DNA from 3 places in the Allobosea sp. OAE752 genome. Region 1 is predicted to be linked to each of the others. Evidence: predicted binding sites of a transcription regulator. Region 1 holds the regulator's gene; each other region holds the start of a gene.
What was found. Region 1 encodes HrcA, which represses chaperone genes, less so after heat shock. Its sites were predicted from a motif close to GTTAGCACTCNCNNNNNGNGAGTGCTAAC; they were not measured.

Region 1 (6,122 bases):
AATATTGGCGCGCGATCGCCACCGCCGCCAGCGCTTCCTCAGCCGAATGCATCCGGCCGAGCGCCTTGAGATCGGCATCGTTCAGCGCCTGCACGCCGAGCGAGACGCGGTTGACGCCGGCCGCCCGGAAGTCGCGGAAGCGCCCGGCCTCGACGCTGGTCGGATTGGCTTCGAGGGACACTTCGCAGTTCGGATCGACCGCCCAATGCTCGCCGATGGCGTCGAGGATCGCGCCGACGGTGCGGCCCTCCATCAGCGAGGGCGTGCCGCCGCCGAAGAAGATCGAGGACACCGTGCGGCCCGGCACCAGCGCGGCCCGATGCGCGATCTCGCGACGGAAGGCGGCGATGTAGCGGGCTTGGTCGGGTGGCTGCAGCCGGACATGGCTGTTGAAGTCGCAATAGGGGCACTTCGCCAGGCAGAAGGGCCAGTGCACATAGACGGCGAAGCCCGCATCCGCAGTCGGATGCAGGAGCGGCGGCCGCTCGGCGAGGGCGGCCGGGGCGCTCAACCCGGCTTCCTCAAGCAGGCGGCGGCGAGCGCATGGAAGGCGCGCGCGCGGTGCGACAGGCCGGGCGAACCGTCGGCCGGGATGCCGTGCTTCTCCTCAGCCGTCATCTCGCCGAAGGTCTTGTCATGGCCATCCGGCAGGAAGATCGGATCGTAGCCGAAGCCGCCCGCGCCCCGGATCCGCTCGGTGATCGTGCCGTAGACGCGGCCCTCGAACAATTCCTGGTGCCCGTCCGGCCAGGCGATGACCAGCGCCGAGACGAAATGCGCCTTGCGCTGCTCGGGCGCATGGGCGCCGCGCTTGGCGAGTTCCATCTGGACGCGGGCGATCGCCGGGGCGAAATCCTTGCCCGGCCCGGCCCAGTTGGCCGAGAACAGCCCGGGCGCGCCGTCGAGCGCGTCGATGCAGACGCCGGAATCGTCGGAGAGCGCGGGCAATCCACTCGCCTTGGTCGCGGCGATCGCCTTGATCGCCGCATTCTCCGAGAACATGTAGCCATCCTCGACCGGCTCGGGCAGGCCGAGCTCCCCGGCCGAGACCAGTTCGATGCCGTAAGGCGCCAGCAAGTCGCGCATTTCGCGCAGCTTGCCCTGGTTATGGGTCGCGATCACGACCTTGCCGGTGAGGAGGCGGTGGGTGGTCATCGTCAGGCCACCGCGGCCTTCTGCAGCGCGACGAGCTTGGAAACGCCGCCCTTGGCGAGCTTGAGCAGCGCGAGCAGTTCTTCTTCCGAGAACGGTGCGCCCTCGGCCGTGCCCTGCACCTCGACGAGGCCGCCGGAGCCGGTGATGACGAAATTCGCGTCGGTCTGCGCGCCGGAATCCTCGACATAGTCGAGATCGATCACGGGCTGCCCGGCGACGATACCGCAGGAGACGGCGGCGACATGGTCCTTCAGCGGATTGGTGCCCTTGAGCAGGTTGCGGCCTTCCATCCACTTCAGCGCATCGTGCAGCGCGACCCAGGCGCCGGTGATCGAGGCCGTGCGGGTGCCGCCATCGGCCTGGATCACGTCGCAATCGACGACGATCTGGCGCTCGCCGATCGCGGTCAGGTCGACCACGGCGCGGAGCGAACGGCCGACGAGGCGCTGGATCTCCTGGGTGCGGCCGGAGGGCTTGCCGGAGGTGACCTCGCGGCGCGTGCGCTCATGCGTGGCGCGCGGCAGCATCGAGTACTCGGCGGTGACCCAGCCCTTGCCGGTGCCGCGCAGCCAGGGCGGACCCTTTTCCTCGACGGTCGCGGCGCAAAGCACCTTGGTCTCGCCGAACGTCACCATGCAGGAACCCTCGGCATAGCGCACCACGCCGCGTTCGAGCGTGACCTTGCGCATCTCGTCGGCGGCGCGTTTGGAGGGTCGCATGAAATGATCCTGTCTTGCGGGGAGAGGCGGCTTGTAGGCTCTCCCACGTCACCGGGCAAGGCAGGGCGAGCCATATAGCCCTCTTGATCCGCGCGCCCGCCATGCCGACAATAGGGCACGTGCGCGATTTCGCAGCCGAGGTTCATGAGCGCTCATACAACCCGCCCGGAGACGACGAGCAGCCTGGTCGAGATCGACCAGCGCTCGCGCGAGATCTTTCGCCAGATCGTCGACGGCTACCTGACGACCGGCGAGCCGCTCGGCTCCCGCAACATCGCCCGCCTGCTGCCGATGGCGCTCTCGCCCGCGACGGTGCGCAACGTCATGACCGACCTCGAGCTTGCCGGGCTGATTTATGCGCCGCACACCTCGGCGGGGCGCCTGCCCACCGAACGGGGGCTGCGCTTCTTCGTCGATGCGATGATGGAGGTCGGCAACCTCACATCCGACGAGCGCAAGCGGATCGAGGCCCAGATCCGGGCGGCGGCGAGCCATCACAGCCTCGACCAGACCCTGACGGAGGCTTCCGCGCTGCTGTCAGGCCTCTCGCGCGGCGCCGGCGTCGTCGTCACCACCAAGGCCGATCCGCGGCTGAAGCACATCGAATTCGTCCGGCTCGATCCTGCCCGTGCCCTGGTGGTGCTGGTTTCGGAAGACGGCGCGGTCGAAAACCGCCTGCTCGCCCTGCCGCCGGGCCTGCCCGCCTCGGCCCTGACGGAAGCCGCGAACTTCCTCAACGCGCGCATCCTCGGCAAGACGCTCGGCGAAGTGCGTGGCGAGATCGGGGCGCAGCGCGCGCTGATGGAGCGTGAGCTCGACGCGCTCACCGCCCGCCTCGTCGAAAGCGGCATCGCCACCTCCTCGGGCCCGAGCGGCGATCGCCACCTGATCGTGCGCGGCCAGGCCAATCTGCTCGACGATCTCAGGGCGCAGGAGGATCTGGAGCGCATCCGCATGCTCTTCGGCGATCTCGAGACCCAGACCGACGTGATCGACCTGCTCTCCCGCGCCGAGGAAGGCGACGGCGTCCGCATCTTCATCGGCTCGGAGAACAAGCTGTTCTCGATGTCCGGTTCCTCGATGGTGGCGGCGCCCTTCCGCGATGCCGAGCAGCGCATCGTCGGCGTCGTCGGCATCATCGGCCCGACGCGGCTGAACTATGCCCGCATCGTCCCGATGGTCGACTATACCGCCAAGGTCGTCGGCCGCCTGCTGGACGGCAGCCGGTGACGCGCTGGCTGCGGGCTTTAGCCCTTGGAGCTTGCCTGATGACGACCGCTGCCGCTCATGCCGCCTCCGATCTGCTCGCCGCTGCCGAATCCGGAAGAACGGCCGAGGTGGAGGCCCTGATCGCGAAGGGAGCCGATCTCGAAATGCGCGACTCGCAAGGCCGCACGGCGCTCCTCCTCGCTGTCGCCGGCAACCATGTCGAAATGGCCAGGGCCCTGCTCGCCGCCGGTGCGAGCCCCAACACGCAGGCCGCCAACCGCGACACGCCCTGGCTGCTCGCCGGTGCCTCCGGCCGCACGGACATCATCGCGGCGATGTTGCCGCTGAAGCCCGATCTGCGCTTGCGCAACCGCTATGGCGGCAATGCGCTGATCCCGGCCTGCGAGCGCGCCCATGTCGAGACCGTGAAGCTGCTCCTGACCAGCGGCATCGACGTCAATCACGTCAACGATCTCGGCTGGACCTGCCTTTTGGAAATCGTAATCCTCGGCGATGGCGGCCCGCGCCATCAGGAGGTGGCGAGGCTCGTCCTCGCCGCAGGCGCCGATCCGAACCTCGCCGATCGCGACGGCCTGACGCCGCTTGCCCATGCTCGCGCGAGGGGACAGGCAGCCGTGGCTGAATTGATCGAGCAGGCGGGCGGCCGGGCGAAGCGCTGAGTTGGCTTTGAGGGCGGAAGCGGCTATCGAGCGCGGAAAGCAACCGTTTCCGCATTGCAGGTTCCGCCATGTCCGACCAGCTTCCCGACCGTCTCTCCGTCAATCCGGACAGCCCCTTCTATGATGCTGACGTGCTGGCACGCGACATCGGCATTCGCTTCAAGGGCGTCGAGAAGACCAATGTCGAGGAGTATTGCGTCTCGGAAGGCTGGGTGAAGGTCGCGGCCGGCGCCGCCAAGGACCGCTTCGGCCGGCCGATGACGATCACCCTCAAGGGCCCGGTCGAGCCCTATGTGCGCGGCGAGGCCAAGGAAGGCTGAGGCAGCCCGAGCGACCGCCTTTCATTCTCGGGCGGGCGCGCAGCGGTGACCCGAGAAACTCTCCCAGAGGACGCCGGAGCCTCTTCCGGGCGTGAGATGCTCGGGTCTAGCCCGAGCATGACGCCTGTCCTCAGACGAGATCCTTGTAGAAAAACGTCGAGCCGCATTCGGCCCCGTCCGGCATCAGCGCGAAGCGCGGGATGGTGCCGAGCTCCGTCCAGCCCAGCCGGTTGTAGAGCCTTCGCGCGGCACCGTTCTCATCCGTGTCGAGCACCAGCAGGTTGCGTCCCCTTTCTCGGGCGATGGCCTCGGCCCGGCTCATCAGCGCCTCGCCGATCCCCTGCCGGCGCGCACGGGAATGCACCAGCACCTTGGCGATCTCGGCGCGATGCGGCTGGTTGGGCTTGCCGATCAGATGAAGCTGCGCCGTGCCGACGATCCCGTCCGCATTGCGGGCGACGAACAGCACGATCTGTCCTCCCGCGACGCCAGCCGCGACATCGCGCCAGAAGCGCTCGTAATCGGCGGCCGTATTCCAGTTCATGAAGCCGACGGAGGCGCCGTTGGCGACGCAGTCGCGCAGGATGTCTGCCAGCGCCGGCAAGGCCGCTTCGGCGGCCGGAGCGTGGAGGATGTCGATGGCGATGTCGGTGGTCGTGGGGAGAGCGTTCATGCGGCATGTCCCGGAAAAGTACCGCTGCCCGCGGTGAGGATGACGGCGTAGCGCACGGGCTCGACGCCCGGATTGCGGTAAGTGATCGGGCCGCGCAGATGCATCTGCAGGCAATCGCCTTCGGCGAGAGCGTGACTTGTGCCTTCGACCGTCAGGTCGAGCCGGCCGCGCAGCACCCAGATCTGCTGGTCCAGCGCCGGCGCCCCGGCAGCGCTGTCGAGCCGAACCTCAGTACCCCCCGGCAATTCCACCTCGACGATCTCGAAGCTGGAGCCGGTTCCGCGCGGCGAGACGTTGCGGCGCAGATAGCCGCTTGCCGGATCGCGCCAGACCGGTTGCGACGCGCGGCGCGACAGCGGCCCGGTGCCGGCCTCGTCCTCCAGCAGGGCGGAGAGCGACAGCCCGAGCCCGGAGCCGAGCCGGACCAGCACCGTCGCGGTCGGACTCGATTCGCCGCGCTCGATCCGCGAAATCATGGCGCGGCTGACGCCGGTGCGCTGGGCAAGCTCGTCCAGCGTCAGGCCGTGGCGCTGCCGGGCGGCCTTGAGTCGTTCACCCAGCCGGCGGTCGATATCGGTGTCGCTCTCGAATTCCATGAATGTGAGAATAATTCTTACATATTAGAATTGGCAAGATGCTTTCTTAAGTCTCCAAAACCTCCGCCGTCATCCCGGTCGACCGAAGGGAGACCCCGGGGTCCATGCCGGGGCGTTTCCGATGACGGTTCAGGGATGGATCCCGGATCGGCCCGCTTTGCGGCTTGTCCGGGATGACCGGTGTGGTTCTCGCGCCAGCACATGGCTTTGATGCCGCCTGAATCGCGCAACCGCTTGGCGCAACGCGGCTTCACTGCTATGGCGCGCGCATGAGCACCCGTACCATCGACAACATCCGCAACTTCTCGATCGTGGCCCATATCGACCACGGCAAGTCGACGCTGGCTGACCGGCTGATCCAGCAGACCGGCACGGTCGCCGCACGCGACATGAGCGAGCAGATCCTCGACTCGATGGATATCGAGAAGGAGCGCGGCATCACCATCAAGGCGCAGACGGTGCGGCTCGACTATCAAGCGAAGGATGGCAAGACCTACATCCTGAACCTGATGGATACCCCCGGCCATGTCGATTTCGCCTATGAGGTCTCGCGCTCGCTCGCGGCCTGCGAGGGCTCGCTGCTGGTGGTCGACGCCTCGCAGGGCGTCGAGGCGCAGACGCTCGCCAACGTCTATCAGGCGCTCGACGCCAACCACGAGATCGTTACCGTCCTCAACAAGATCGACCTGCCGGCCGCCGAGCCGGAGCGGATCAAGCAGCAGATCGAGGACGTGATCGGGCTCGATGCCTCGGAAGCCGTGCCGATCTCG
Region 2 (6,122 bases), on a different contig from region 1:
CGAAGCCCGCCAGCAGCACGATTCCGAGCAACGCGCACAGCGCCAGCGCGGCAGCCGCAAAAAGCAGGTCCAGCGTCGCCCGGATGCCGGGATCGCTCGCGCGCGTCTGCGCCGTATAGAAACGGACGGCCGACAACTTCAGCCAGTCGAGCGCCGCCGTGTTGACGAGGACGACCAGCGCCGCGCCGATCGCATAGAGGCCAAAAGCCTCGGGGCCGAGGAACAGCGCGATCAGCAGGCCGAGAGCGAAATTCAGCACCGCGTTGACGAGGAAGGGCAGCAGGACGGTCATCGCGTCTCGGTCATCCCCTTGTTTTCCCTCGCGACGCCCATGCGGCCAACGCCCTTGCGACTCGCCGACAACTCGGGAAGCTCGGCGAGACATGGCGTAGCGGGGCGCGGATGGTTTTCCAAGCGGAAGGAGCCGGGTTGTGGCCGCGTCCCGGGCGAGATCGGGGGCCTGATGCCTGAGCCGCTGTCCTTCTATCTCGTCGGCTGGGTGACGACGCTGATCATCGCCATCGGCAAGAGCGCCTTCGGCGGCGGCCTTGCCATCCTCGGCATTCCGCTGCTGGCGATGGTCACCACACCGCAGAACGCCGCGATCATGGTCTCGATGCTGGTCTCGCTGATGGACCTGATGGCGCTGCAGCGCTTCGGGCGCGACACCTGGTCGAAGCCCGACCTGGTCTGGCTGCTGCCGGGCCTCGTCCTCGGCATCGGGCTTGGCTATCTCGTCTTCGTCCGCATCGACCCGCGCATCGTCAACCTGATGATCGGCGTCGTGACGTTGCTGTTCACTGCGCATTGGTTCCTGAAGGGGCGCCTCGCCCCGCCCGGCAACCGCCCGGTTTCACCGGGGCTGGCACTCGCCGCCGGCACGGCCTCCGGCTTCACCACCTTCGTCGCCCATGCCGGCGGGCCACCCGTCGCGATGTATCTGCTCGCCCGCGGCCTGCCGAAAACCCTGTTCGTCGGCACGACGGTGGCGATCTTCACGCTCGGCAACTGGCTGAAGCTGCCGCCCTATTTCAGCCTCGGCCTGAAACATACCGAGGCGCTCTGGGGCGCGCTGGCGCTGGCTCCCGCCGTGCCGATCGGGATCTGGCTCGGGCGCGTGCTGCACGATCGGCTCGAGCAGAAGGCCCTGTTCTTCTGGTGCTACGCCCTGCTCGCAGTCGCCGCGCTGAAGCTCACCGCCGATGCTGCGCTCGCCCTGATGCGATAGCGGCATGGCGGAATGCGGCGGCCCCTCTAGGCGCGATACCGGTTTATCCCTAGAGCCGTCGTCATGACCGCGCTCCCGCCGATCCGCCTTGCCCGCGACACCGATTCCGAGCCTCTCGCCGCGCTGATCGCGGCGAGCTTCGCCGAATATCCGAATTGCCATTTCGTCTGGGAGGAATTCCCGGAGCTGCGGCAGCCGGCGACGGCCTTCGCCAACAAGGGCGGCAAGCTCTGGATCGTCGACGCGCCGGATGGCGGCATCGCCGGCTCGCTCGGCGCCACGCCGCTGCCCGAGCAGAACGCCGTCGAGCTCACCAAGGTCTATGCCGACCCGGCCTTTCGCGGCACGGGGCTGGCGCAGGCGCTTTTCGCGGAGGCGCTGGCTTTCGCCGAGGCAGGCAACTTTGCCGAGATGATGCTGTGGTCTGACACGCGCTTCGCGCGCGGCCATCGGTTCTACGAGAAGCTCGGCTTCCGGCGCTGGCCGGGCGAGCGCTATCTCGCAGACGTCTCCGCCACCTGGGAATATCATTTCCGCAAGCCGCTCAGCTGCGTGTCATGAACTGGTCGACGGCGCTGCGCGCCGCCCTGGGCATCGCCCTGCTCACCGCCATGGACGCGGTGCTGAAGGGGCAGATGCACAAGCATCCCTTCGTGCTGGCGCTGTTCATGCGCTTCGCCATGGGCGGGCTCTGCGCGCTCGTCGTCCTGGCGATCGCCCGGCCGGCGCGGCCGACGCGCGACAGCCTGATCGGCAATCTCGCCCGCATCCCGCTGGTGGTGCTCACCGCCGGCAGCTTCTTCTATTCGGTCTCGGTGCTGCCGCTGGCCGAGGCGCTGACGCTCTCCTTCCTCGCCCCGGTCTTCGTCGCGCTGCTGGGCGGGCTTCTGCTCAAGGAGAAGATCGACAAGCGCGTGCTGCAGGCGCTCGCCTTCGGCCTCGCGGGCATGCTGGTGATGGTCTGGCCGCGGCTGCAGGGCCATGTCAGTGGCGCGGGGCTCGGCGTCGCCGCCGCCCTGTTCTCGGCCGTGAGCTATGCCTTCAACCTCATCCTGCTCAGGCGCATCGCGATGCGCGAGCACCCGACGGTGATCGTCGCCTTCCAGAATGTCGGCCCTGCTCTCTGCCTCGCCATCCCGGCGGCAACCGTCTTCGTGCCGATGGCGGCGATCGACCTCGCGATCTATCTCGGCGCCGGCATCCTCGGCGTCGCCGGTCATCTGACGCTGACCTCGGCCTATGCCCGGGCGGCGGCCTCGAAGCTCGCGGCGATCGAATACACCGCGCTGATCTGGGCGAGCCTGCTCGGCTTCCACCTCTTCGGCGAGGTGCCGCTCTACACGACCTATGCCGGGGCGGTGCTGATCGTAGCGGGAGCGGTGGCAGTCAGCCGGCGCTAGGCCTCGCCGGGAATACGACGCAGGTCTCGGTGCCATGCGCGAGCAGCTTGCCGCGCTCGTCGACGAGCTTGCCCTCGGTCGTGATGACCGTGCCGCCGCGATGGATCAGCTTGCCCTCGCAGCGGACCGTGCCGCTCTCCGGCATGACCGGGCGGACATAGTTCAGCTTCATCTCCAGCGTGGTGTAGCCCTCGCCCGGCTTCAGCGTCGCATGCGCGGCGCAGGCCATGGCGGAATCGAGGATCGTCGCCGTCCAGCCGCCATGGATCGTGCCGAGTGGGTTGAAGAAGCGCGGCGACGGCCGGCCGACGAAGACGACCCGGCCCTCATCCGCCTCGACCAGGTCGAAATCCATGGTCTGCGCGAAGGGCGGGGCCGGCTGCGAGCCATCGATGATACCGCGCAGGAAGCTCAGGCCGTCGCCGGCGGTCAGCACTTCGCGGGACACCACTCCGAAGGTTCGATCCATGGCCGCTTCTCCAATCGTGTATCTGCACGATAGAGAGAGCCTAGCTGTACCGTCAACCGGGCCGCCGGAGATCCTGCCGCGACAAGCGGGAGACGTGTTCTAAAACCCTCATCCTGAGGAGTGCCGTATTTTTCAGGCGAGGTTCTCAGCGTGTCTCGCGTGCCGCGCGGCGCAGCGCCTTCAGCCCGTCGCGGGTCTCGCGCCAGCGCTCTTCGCCGAAGCCGCCCTCGATCTTGTCCTGCGCCGCCCGCCAGAACGGGATCGCCGCCGCGATCGCAGCCCGGCCCTTCTCCGTCACCGCATAGACGGAGGCGCGGCCGCGGCACTCGACCGGCTCGACCATGCCCTCGGCCGCCAGCAGCTGGAGATTGCGGGTCAGCGACGTCCGCTCCAGTGCGAAGCGCTCGGCCAATTCGGTGACCGACTTCCATTGCCCGGTGCTCAGCGCCGAGAGCAGCACGAACTGGGTGATCTTCAGCCCGCTCGGCCGCATCGCCTCGTCATAGGCGCGGGTGACGGCGCGCGCCGTCATGCGGATGTGCAGCGCCACGCAGGAGCGGGCGATCTCATCGAGACGGGGGTCGGGCGCGGGAGGGGTCGCGGATGTCGTCATGTCGCCATCTTAACGTGTTCTGCCCTTTACCGCAGCCGGAAGGCTAAGGGCTGCGTCCGGAGCGTTCACTTTATCGCTCGCGGCTTTCTTGACTCTCCGGACACCCGCGCCTATCTCCGCGCTATCTGTTAGCACTCCCAACAGGTGACTGCTAACAGCCTCCCCCGGGAGCCCATCAGCGGCGCCCGAAACGAATAAGACCGAGAGGAAGACAGAACCATGAAGTTCCGTCCTTTGCATGACCGCGTCGTGGTCCGTCGCCTGGATGGCGAAGAGAAGACCAAGGGTGGCATCATCATCCCCGAGACCGCCAAGGAAAAGCCCCAGGAGGGCGAGGTCATCGCCGTCGGTTCCGGCGCGCGCGATGAGGCCGGCAAGCTCGTTCCGCTCGACGTCAAGAAGGGCGACCGCGTCCTGTTCGGCAAGTGGTCGGGCACTGAGGTCAAGATCGACGGTCAGGACCTCCTGATCATGAAGGAATCCGACATCATGGGCGTCGTCGGCTGATAGCCGCCTGACCGCTCTCTTCCGTTTCAAGTTCAAGGAGTAGCTCTCATGGCTGCCAAAGACGTCAAATTCGGCACTGAAGCCCGCGACAAGATGCTGCGCGGCGTGGATATCCTCGCCAACGCCGTGAAGGTCACGCTCGGTCCCAAGGGCCGCAACGTCGTGATCGAGAAGTCGTTCGGCGCCCCGCGCATCACCAAGGACGGCGTCACCGTCGCCAAGGAGATCGAGCTGTCCGACAAGTTCGAGAACATGGGCGCCCAGATGGTCCGCGAAGTCGCTTCGCGCCAGAACGACCATGCCGGCGACGGCACCACCACCGCCACGGTTCTCGCCCAGGCGATCGTCCGTGAAGGCGCCAAGTCGGTTGCAGCCGGCATGAACCCGATGGACCTGAAGCGCGGCATCGACCTGGCCGTCGAGGCCATCGTCGCCGACCTCAAGAAGAACTCCAAGAAGGTCACGTCCAACGCGGAAGTCGCTCAGGTCGGCACCATCTCGGCGAACGGCGACGAGTCGGTCGGCAAGATGATCTCGACCGCGATGCAGAAGGTCGGCAACGAGGGTGTCATCACCGTCGAGGAAGCCAAGACCGCCGAGACCGAGCTCGACGTCGTCGAGGGCATGCAGTTCGACCGCGGCTATCTCTCGCCGTACTTCATCACCAACTCCGAGAAGATGATCGCGGAGCTGGACGACCCCTACGTCCTGATCTTCGAGAAGAAGCTGTCCTCGCTCCAGGCGATGCTGCCGATCCTCGAGGCCGTCGTGCAGACCGGCAAGCCGCTGCTCATCATCGCCGAGGACGTCGAGGGCGAGGCCCTGGCCACGCTCGTCGTCAACAAGCTCCGTGGCGGCCTGAAGGTCGCGGCCGTCAAGGCTCCGGGCTTCGGTGATCGCCGCAAGGCCATGCTCGAGGACATCTCGATCCTGACCGCCGGCCAGATGATCTCGGAAGACCTCGGCATCAAGCTCGAGACCGTGACCCTCCAGATGCTCGGCCGCGCCAAGAAGGTGCGCATCGAGAAGGAGAACACCACGATCATCGACGGCGCTGGCAAGAAGAAGGACATCGAGGCTCGCGTCGGCCAGATCAAGGCCCAGATCGAGGAGACCACCTCGGACTACGACCGTGAGAAGCTCCAGGAGCGTCTGGCCAAGCTCGCCGGCGGCGTCGCGGTCATCCGCGTCGGCGGCGCGACCGAGGTCGAGGTCAAGGAGAAGAAGGACCGCGTCGACGATGCCCTGAACGCCACCCGCGCCGCGGTGGAAGAAGGCATTCTGCCGGGCGGCGGCGTCGCCCTGCTGCGTTCGCTCCAGGCCGTCAAGTCGATCAAGACCGTCAACGACGACCAGAAGACCGGCGTCGAGATCGTCCGCAAGGCGATCATGGCCCCGGCCCGCCAGATCGTCGACAACGCCGGCGATGACGGCGCCGTCGTGATCGGCAAGCTGCTCGAGTCGAAGGACTACACCTACGGCTACAACGCCCAGACCGGCGAATACGGCGATCTGGTCAAGGCCGGCATCATCGACCCGACCAAGGTCGTGCGCACGGCGATCCAGGACGCGGCTTCGATCGCGGGCCTGCTGATCACCACCGAGGCCATGGTCGCCGACCTGCCGAAGAAGGAAGCTCCGATGCCCCCGATGGGCGGCGGCGGCATGGGCGGCATGGACTTCTGAGGAAGTCCAGACGCCCAAAGCGTCAAAGTGCCGAAGCCGGGCAAGCCCGGCTTCGGTGGCGGCATGGACTTCTGAGGAAGTCCAGCTTCTCGCAAGCTATCGAGAAGGCCCGGCGCAAGCCGGGCCTTTTTCGTTTGCGTGATTTTCCAAAGCAGCAAGCGAGGGAGCCGACGCTCCCCTGCGGCCATGCGTCTCAAGCGGCCCGCTCGGGAGCCGATG
Region 3 (6,122 bases), on a different contig from region 1:
CGCGTTGCCAGCTCCGACTTGATGAAGTCGAGATAGGCCGCTTCCGTCTCCTTGGGGAACTGCTCGCGCTTGATCGCACCTTCCAGGATGTACATCAGGTGGACCGGGTCGGCGGCCAGTTCCTCGGTGTCGTAATTGAAGGTCTGCGACAGGATCTTGAAAGCAAAGCGCGTACTGACGCCGGTCATGCCCTCGTCGATGCCGGCGGCGTCGCGATATTCCTGGATGGCCTTGGCCTTGGGATCGAGCTCCTTGAGGTTTTCGCCGTCATAGACGCGCATCTTGGTATAGAGCGGCGAATTCTCGTGCTCGGCGAGCCGCGTCGAGACCGAGAAGCGGCTGAGGATGTCGAGCACCTCGGGTGCGCAGGGACTGTCGGCCAGCTCGCTTTCGCGCAGCAGCTTCTCGTAGATCTGCCGTTCTTCGGTGACGCGCAGGCAATACGGCACCTTGACCACCAGGATGCGGTCGAGGAAGGCCTCGTTGTTGCGGTTGTTCTTGAACTGCAGCCATTCCGACTCGTTGGAATGGGCGAGCACAATGCCTTGATAGGGGAAGCCCCCGAAATTCTCGGTGCCGTTATAGCTGCCCTCCTGGGTCGCGGTCAGCAACGGGTGCAGCACTTTGATCGGTGCCTTGAACATCTCGACGAATTCGAGCAGCCCTTGCGTCGTCCGGTTCAGGCCACCGCTATAGGAATAGGCGTCCGGGTCCGACTGGCTGAAATTCTCAAGCTGGCGGATATCGACCTTGCCGACGAGTGTCGAGACGTCCTGGTTGTTCTCATCGCCCGGCTCAGTCTTGGCGATGCCGACCTGGCGCAGGCGCGAGGGCATCAGCTTGACGACGCTGAACTGGGAGATGTCGCCGGAGACTTCATCGAGCCGCTTCGCAGTCCAGGGAGAGATCAACCCGGTCAGGCGTCGGCGCGCGATCCCGTACTTGTCCTCGAAGAGATCGCCCATGCGGTCCGGCCGGAACAGGCCGAGCGGCGATTCGAAGACGGGGCTGATTTGTCCGCCGACCTTGAGCGTATAGAAGGGACGCTCCTCCATCAGCTTCTTCAGCCGTTCGGCGAGCGATGACTTGCCACCGCCGACCGGGCCAAGGAGATAGAGAATCTGCTTGCGCTCCTCCAACCCTTGCGAGGCATAGCGGAAGTAGCCGGCGATACGCTCGATCGTATCCTCCATGCCAAAGAAATCGGCGAAGGCAGGATAAATCTTTATCGTCCTGTTGGCGAAGATGCGGCCCAGGCGTTCGTCCTGGCTCGTATCGAATAATTTTGGCGTCCCAATCGCGTTGACCATCCGCTCCGCAGCAGAGGCGTACATCGACTTGTCTTCGCGGCAGCCCAGCAGATATTCCTGCAGACTCATCTCCTCTTGGGAATAACTACTGTAATCGTCAAAAAATAAACGGAAAATCTCGCCGGTTTTGTCAGTCATGGCAGCCATCCAGCATCCATTGGAACTGTCGGCGACAGCACAGCAGATTTAACCGATGATCTCTTCGCGAGTTCCTTTGTGATGGCATTTTCGCGATCAGTAAGCGGAAGTGCTCAGCCGTTTGAAAGATGCGCCCCTGCGGCATCGTTTTTCCTCAGTCGGCCAGGAACATGTAGGCCATGACTGATGCGATCGTCGGCGGGCGGGCCGGCGGCACAGAGTCGCCGCCGCAGGCTCCTAGGAAGTTCCGGAAGCAAACGGGCCCCACGACGTACGATCCGAAACATCCGGCCATGGAGAATCGCATGAGTCCGGACGAAATCGCAGCCATTCTCGGCCCGGTCGATCCGATGCTGATCGCCGAGATGGGGACTGCCCTGGAGGAGCTTGCGGAGACCTGGGCCTGGATCAATGCGGACGACGCTCTGATCAACGCAGGCCGCCCGCTACCTTCAGGCCGTGTCGCCGAGTTCGTCGCCCTGCTGGAGCCGTTCGGAGACGACGCGGCGGGCTGACTCGTCCGTCCGGCCGGCACAGCCTCGTTTCGCGCCGAGCAGGCGGGACCATGGGGTGATCACCGCCGCGTTGGGTAACCGGACGTCGATTGCGATTTACTGGAGCCGGAATTCGCCGCTGACCGCACTGAGGTCGGCGGGTCCGATCAGGTCCTTGTGAGCCACGGTGATACGGAACAGCTTGCCGTCGAGCTTGGCCTGCCAGAAGGCGAGGAACTTGTTGAGCTCGGGGAAGCGCGGGGCGAGATCGTAATCCTGCCAGATGTATTCCTGCAGGATCGAAGGGTGGTCGGGCAGGCGGTAGAGGATTCCGGCGGTGGTCAATCCGTAGCCGGCGATCTGGCGGGCGAAGTCGGTCGAAGCCATTCCTTTCAGCTCCCTGGTTTCACTGCGCCGATGGCAGCGAATTTCCAACGTCCTGGCAAGCTGAAAGGTTGCGTTTGTGCTGCCTGTTCAACCCGTTAGCACTCAGTCAAAAAAAGTGCTGCCAGCCTCTTGAAGGCAAAAATGGGGCAACCCAAATCATCGCGCGGGCGCGGCGCCTTAGGGCTGCGCGGAACCTCGCCGCGAGACCCGCACAGGGCCAGCCCGCTTTGACATGTGACCGACATGGAAATTGGAGGAACTCATGAAGTTTCGGCCACTGCATGACCGCGTCGTCGTGAAGCGCATCGACGCCGAGGAGAAGACCAAGGGCGGGATCATCATCCCCGACACCGCCAAGGAAAAGCCGCAGGAGGGCGAGGTCGTCGCCGTCGGCGCCGGCGCGCGCGACGAGACCGGCAAGCTGGTGCCGCCCGACGTCAAGGTCGGCGACCGCGTGCTCTTCGGCAAATGGAGCGGCACCGAGGTCAAGATCGATGGCCAGGACCTTCTGATCATGAAGGAGTCCGACATCATGGGCGTCGTCGAGACGACTGCCGCCCTCAAGAAGGCCGCCTGACGGGGCCTCTTCCAAACCACCAACCTGAAACCTCAAGTCTGAAGGAGTGAGGAATCATGGCTGCGAAGGACGTGAAGTTTTCGCAGGACGCGCGCGAGCGGATGCTGCGCGGCGTCGATACGCTGGCGAATGCCGTGAAGGTCACGCTCGGTCCGAAGGGCCGAAACGTCGTGATCGAGAAGTCGTTCGGTGCGCCCCGCATCACCAAGGACGGCGTCACCGTCGCCAAGGAGATCGAGCTTTCCGACAAGTTCGAGAACATGGGCGCCCAGATGGTGCGCGAAGTGGCGTCGAAACAGAACGATGCGGCGGGCGACGGCACCACGACCGCGACCGTGCTCGCCCAGGCGATCGTCCGCGAGGGCGCCAAGGCGGTGGCCGCCGGCATCAACCCGATGGATCTGAAGCGCGGCATCGATCTCGCCGTCGAGGCGGTGACGAAGTCGCTCGGCGAGCATTCCAAGACAATCACCGGCTCGGAGGAGGTCGCGCAGGTCGGCACCATCTCCGCCAATGGCGACCGCACGATCGGCGAGATGATCGCCGAGGCGATGAAGAAGGTCGGCAACGAGGGGGTCATCACCGTCGAGGAAGCCAAGACCGCCGAGACCGAGCTTGATGTCGTCGAGGGCATGCAGTTCGACCGCGGCTATCTCTCGCCCTATTTCGTGACCAACACCGAGAAGATGGTCGCGGAGCTCGAAGACCCCTACATCCTGATCCACGAGAAGAAACTCTCCGGCCTCCAGGCGATGCTGCCGCTGCTGGAAGCGGTGGTGCAGACCGGAAAGCCGCTGCTGATCGTGGCGGAGGATGTCGAGGGCGAGGCTCTCGCCACGCTCGTCGTCAACAAGCTCCGGGGCGGGCTCAAGATTGCGGCCGTCAAGGCGCCGGGCTTCGGCGACCGCCGCAAGGCCATGCTCGAGGACATCGCGATCCTCACCGGCGGCACCGCGATCAGCGAGGATCTCGGCCTCAAGCTGGAGACCGTCACCCTCGACATGCTCGGCCGCGCCAAGAAGGTCCGGATCGAGAAGGAGAACACCACCATCGTCGACGGCGCCGGCAAGAAGACCGAGATCGACGCCCGGGTCGCCCAGATCAAGGCCCAGATCGAGGATACGACTTCGGACTACGACCGCGAGAAGCTCCAGGAGCGCCTGGCCAAGCTCGCCGGCGGCGTCGCGGTCATCCGCGTCGGCGGCGCGACCGAGGTCGAGGTCAAGGAGAAGAAGGACCGCGTCGACGACGCCCTGAACGCCACCCGCGCTGCGGTGGAAGAAGGCATCCTGCCGGGCGGCGGCGTCGCCCTGCTGCGCGCGGTCAAGGCGCTCGAAGGGCTTGTGCCCGGCAATGACGACCAGAAGACCGGCGTCGAGATCGTCCGCAAGGCAATCACCGCGCCTGCCCGCCAGATCGTCGAGAATGCCGGCGGCGATGGCGCGGTCGTGGTCGGCAAGCTGCTCGAGTCGAAGGACTACACCTACGGCTACAACGCCCAGACCGGCGAGTATGGCGATCTGGTCAAGGCCGGCATCATCGACCCGACCAAGGTCGTCCGCACGGCGATCCAGGATGCGGCGTCCGTCGCAGGCCTGCTGATCACCACCGAGGCGATGATCGCCGAGGCGCCGAAGAAGGATCCGGTGCCCGCCATGCCGGCCGGCGGCATGGACTATTGAGAAAACGAGGGCGCCGCGGCCTCGCGGCGCCCTCCCCCGACGCCGTAATTGCCTAGGCATCCCGAAGGAAGCCATGCCGTTTTCATCGCTGACCGATCCCATCGACTTGGCCCGCGCCGAGGCTGCTCTCGAAAGGGCATGGGCGGAGCTCAAGCCGTCGCTTCCGGAAGGCGCAGACGAACGGGAGCGGAACAACCTCGCCTATATCGTGGCCTCGCTGGTCCCCCTGGCGCTCGACGAGGATGATCTGGCACAGCGTGCGATCGATCGGTTTCGCGAGAAGGCCTAAGCGAGAGGATCCGGGAAAAACTCCTCCATTCAGTCCATCTCCATCCTATTCGGCATCCGACATGACCGATGGCCCGCACGAACCGCAGCACCTCTCACCTTCCGACCGCTTCAAGGCGCTCATCACCAACGCCGAAAGCGCGACATATGGGCTCAAGGACAATCTTTTGGCCGTCATGACACGGGATGGATCGGCAACGTGGCAGAGCGTCGCCGCCCATGTCGAGGCCCAATTGTCCGGCGCGGGCGAGTTCGCGACCGCGCGGTTGAATGCGATCCTCGCTCTGATCAGGACGCTATCCAATCGACAAGCCACAGGCAGCGGATGAGCACCGTTTTTCCAAGAGTTGCCCTCGATCCCGGCGCAGACGGGCTAGCTCGTCACGTTTCAGCAGGTTATCGCTCTTTGCCAGGGCCTCCCTGTTGCCCCTCTCTTCGAGAATTCCGAATGACAACGACCGCCACAGCCGAGCATCGCAGCTTCGAAGCCGACGTCTCCCGCCTGCTGCACATGATGGTGCATTCGGTCTATTCCGACCGGGACGTCTTCCTGCGCGAGCTGATCTCGAACGCAGCCGACGCTTGCGAGAAGCTGCGCTACGAGGCGATCGGCAAGCCCGAGCTTCTGGGAGAAGAGCCGAAGCTTGCGATCACCATCTCGGCCGATCCGGAAGCCGGCAAGCTGACCATTGCCGATAACGGCATCGGCATGAGCCATGACGAGATGATCGAGGCCCTCGGCACGATCGCCCGCTCCGGCACGCGCAGCTTCATGGAGCGGGTCGCGACGGCCGACGGCAAGGACGGCGCGCAGCTCATCGGCCAGTTCGGCGTCGGTTTCTATTCCGCCTTCATGGTCGCCGCGAAGGTCGAGGTCGTCAGCCGTCGCGCCGGTAGCACGGAAGCCTGGACCTGGTCCTCGGACGGCAAGGGCGAGTTCTCGGTGGCGCCATCGCCCCTGGATGAGGCTCCCGCACGTGGGACGCGCGTGACGCTTCATCTGCTGGAGGACGCCAAGTCCTATGCCGAGCGCTGGACCCTGGAGCGCATCGTCAAGGAGCAGTCCGGTCATGTGCCGGTGCCGATTTCGCTGATCACAGAGCCGGGAGCCGACGCGGTCGCCCTCTCCGACGGGGCCGCGCTCTGGACCAAGCCGAAGAGCGAGATCACCAAGGACGAATACGCCGATTTCTATCGCAGCGTCGCGGGGCAATATGACGAGCCGGCCGCCACGATCCATTTTCGC

Region 2: the regulator HrcA is predicted to act here: its motif matches at 3,838-3,866, upstream of groES (co-chaperone GroES).
Region 3: the regulator HrcA is predicted to act here: its motif matches at 2,424-2,452, upstream of groES (co-chaperone GroES).

What each region holds. Positions count from the first base shown of each region.
Region 1 covers NZ_JBNPXO010000004.1:226,621-232,742, forward strand. The annotation lists gene hemW (radical SAM family heme chaperone HemW) at 1-511, opposite strand, end outside; gene rdgB (RdgB/HAM1 family non-canonical purine NTP pyrophosphatase) at 508-1,155, opposite strand; gene rph (ribonuclease PH) at 1,158-1,874, opposite strand; gene hrcA (heat-inducible transcriptional repressor HrcA) at 2,019-3,104, shown strand; gene GGC47_RS12805 (ankyrin repeat domain-containing protein) at 3,143-3,763, shown strand; gene GGC47_RS12810 (DUF3297 family protein) at 3,832-4,083, shown strand; gene GGC47_RS12815 (GNAT family N-acetyltransferase) at 4,214-4,756, opposite strand; gene GGC47_RS12820 (helix-turn-helix domain-containing protein) at 4,753-5,352, opposite strand; gene lepA (translation elongation factor 4) at 5,622-6,122, shown strand, end outside.
Region 2 covers NZ_JBNPXO010000001.1:529,470-535,591, forward strand. The annotation lists gene GGC47_RS02450 (lipopolysaccharide biosynthesis protein) at 1-292, opposite strand, end outside; gene GGC47_RS02455 (sulfite exporter TauE/SafE family protein) at 464-1,228, shown strand; gene GGC47_RS02460 (GNAT family N-acetyltransferase) at 1,292-1,789, shown strand; gene GGC47_RS02465 (DMT family transporter) at 1,786-2,628, shown strand; gene GGC47_RS02470 (PaaI family thioesterase) at 2,615-3,097, opposite strand; gene GGC47_RS02475 (MarR family winged helix-turn-helix transcriptional regulator) at 3,243-3,710, opposite strand; gene groES (co-chaperone GroES) at 3,930-4,217, shown strand; gene groL (chaperonin GroEL) at 4,266-5,903, shown strand.
Region 3 covers NZ_JBNPXO010000010.1:136,048-142,169, reverse strand. The annotation lists gene GGC47_RS22515 (PrkA family serine protein kinase) at 1-1,448, opposite strand, end outside; gene GGC47_RS22510 (hypothetical protein) at 1,628-1,963, shown strand; gene GGC47_RS22505 (usg protein) at 2,060-2,329, opposite strand; gene groES (co-chaperone GroES) at 2,592-2,906, shown strand; gene groL (chaperonin GroEL) at 2,963-4,588, shown strand; gene GGC47_RS22490 (hypothetical protein) at 4,662-4,877, shown strand; gene GGC47_RS22485 (hypothetical protein) at 4,939-5,205, shown strand; gene htpG (molecular chaperone HtpG) at 5,325-6,122, shown strand, end outside.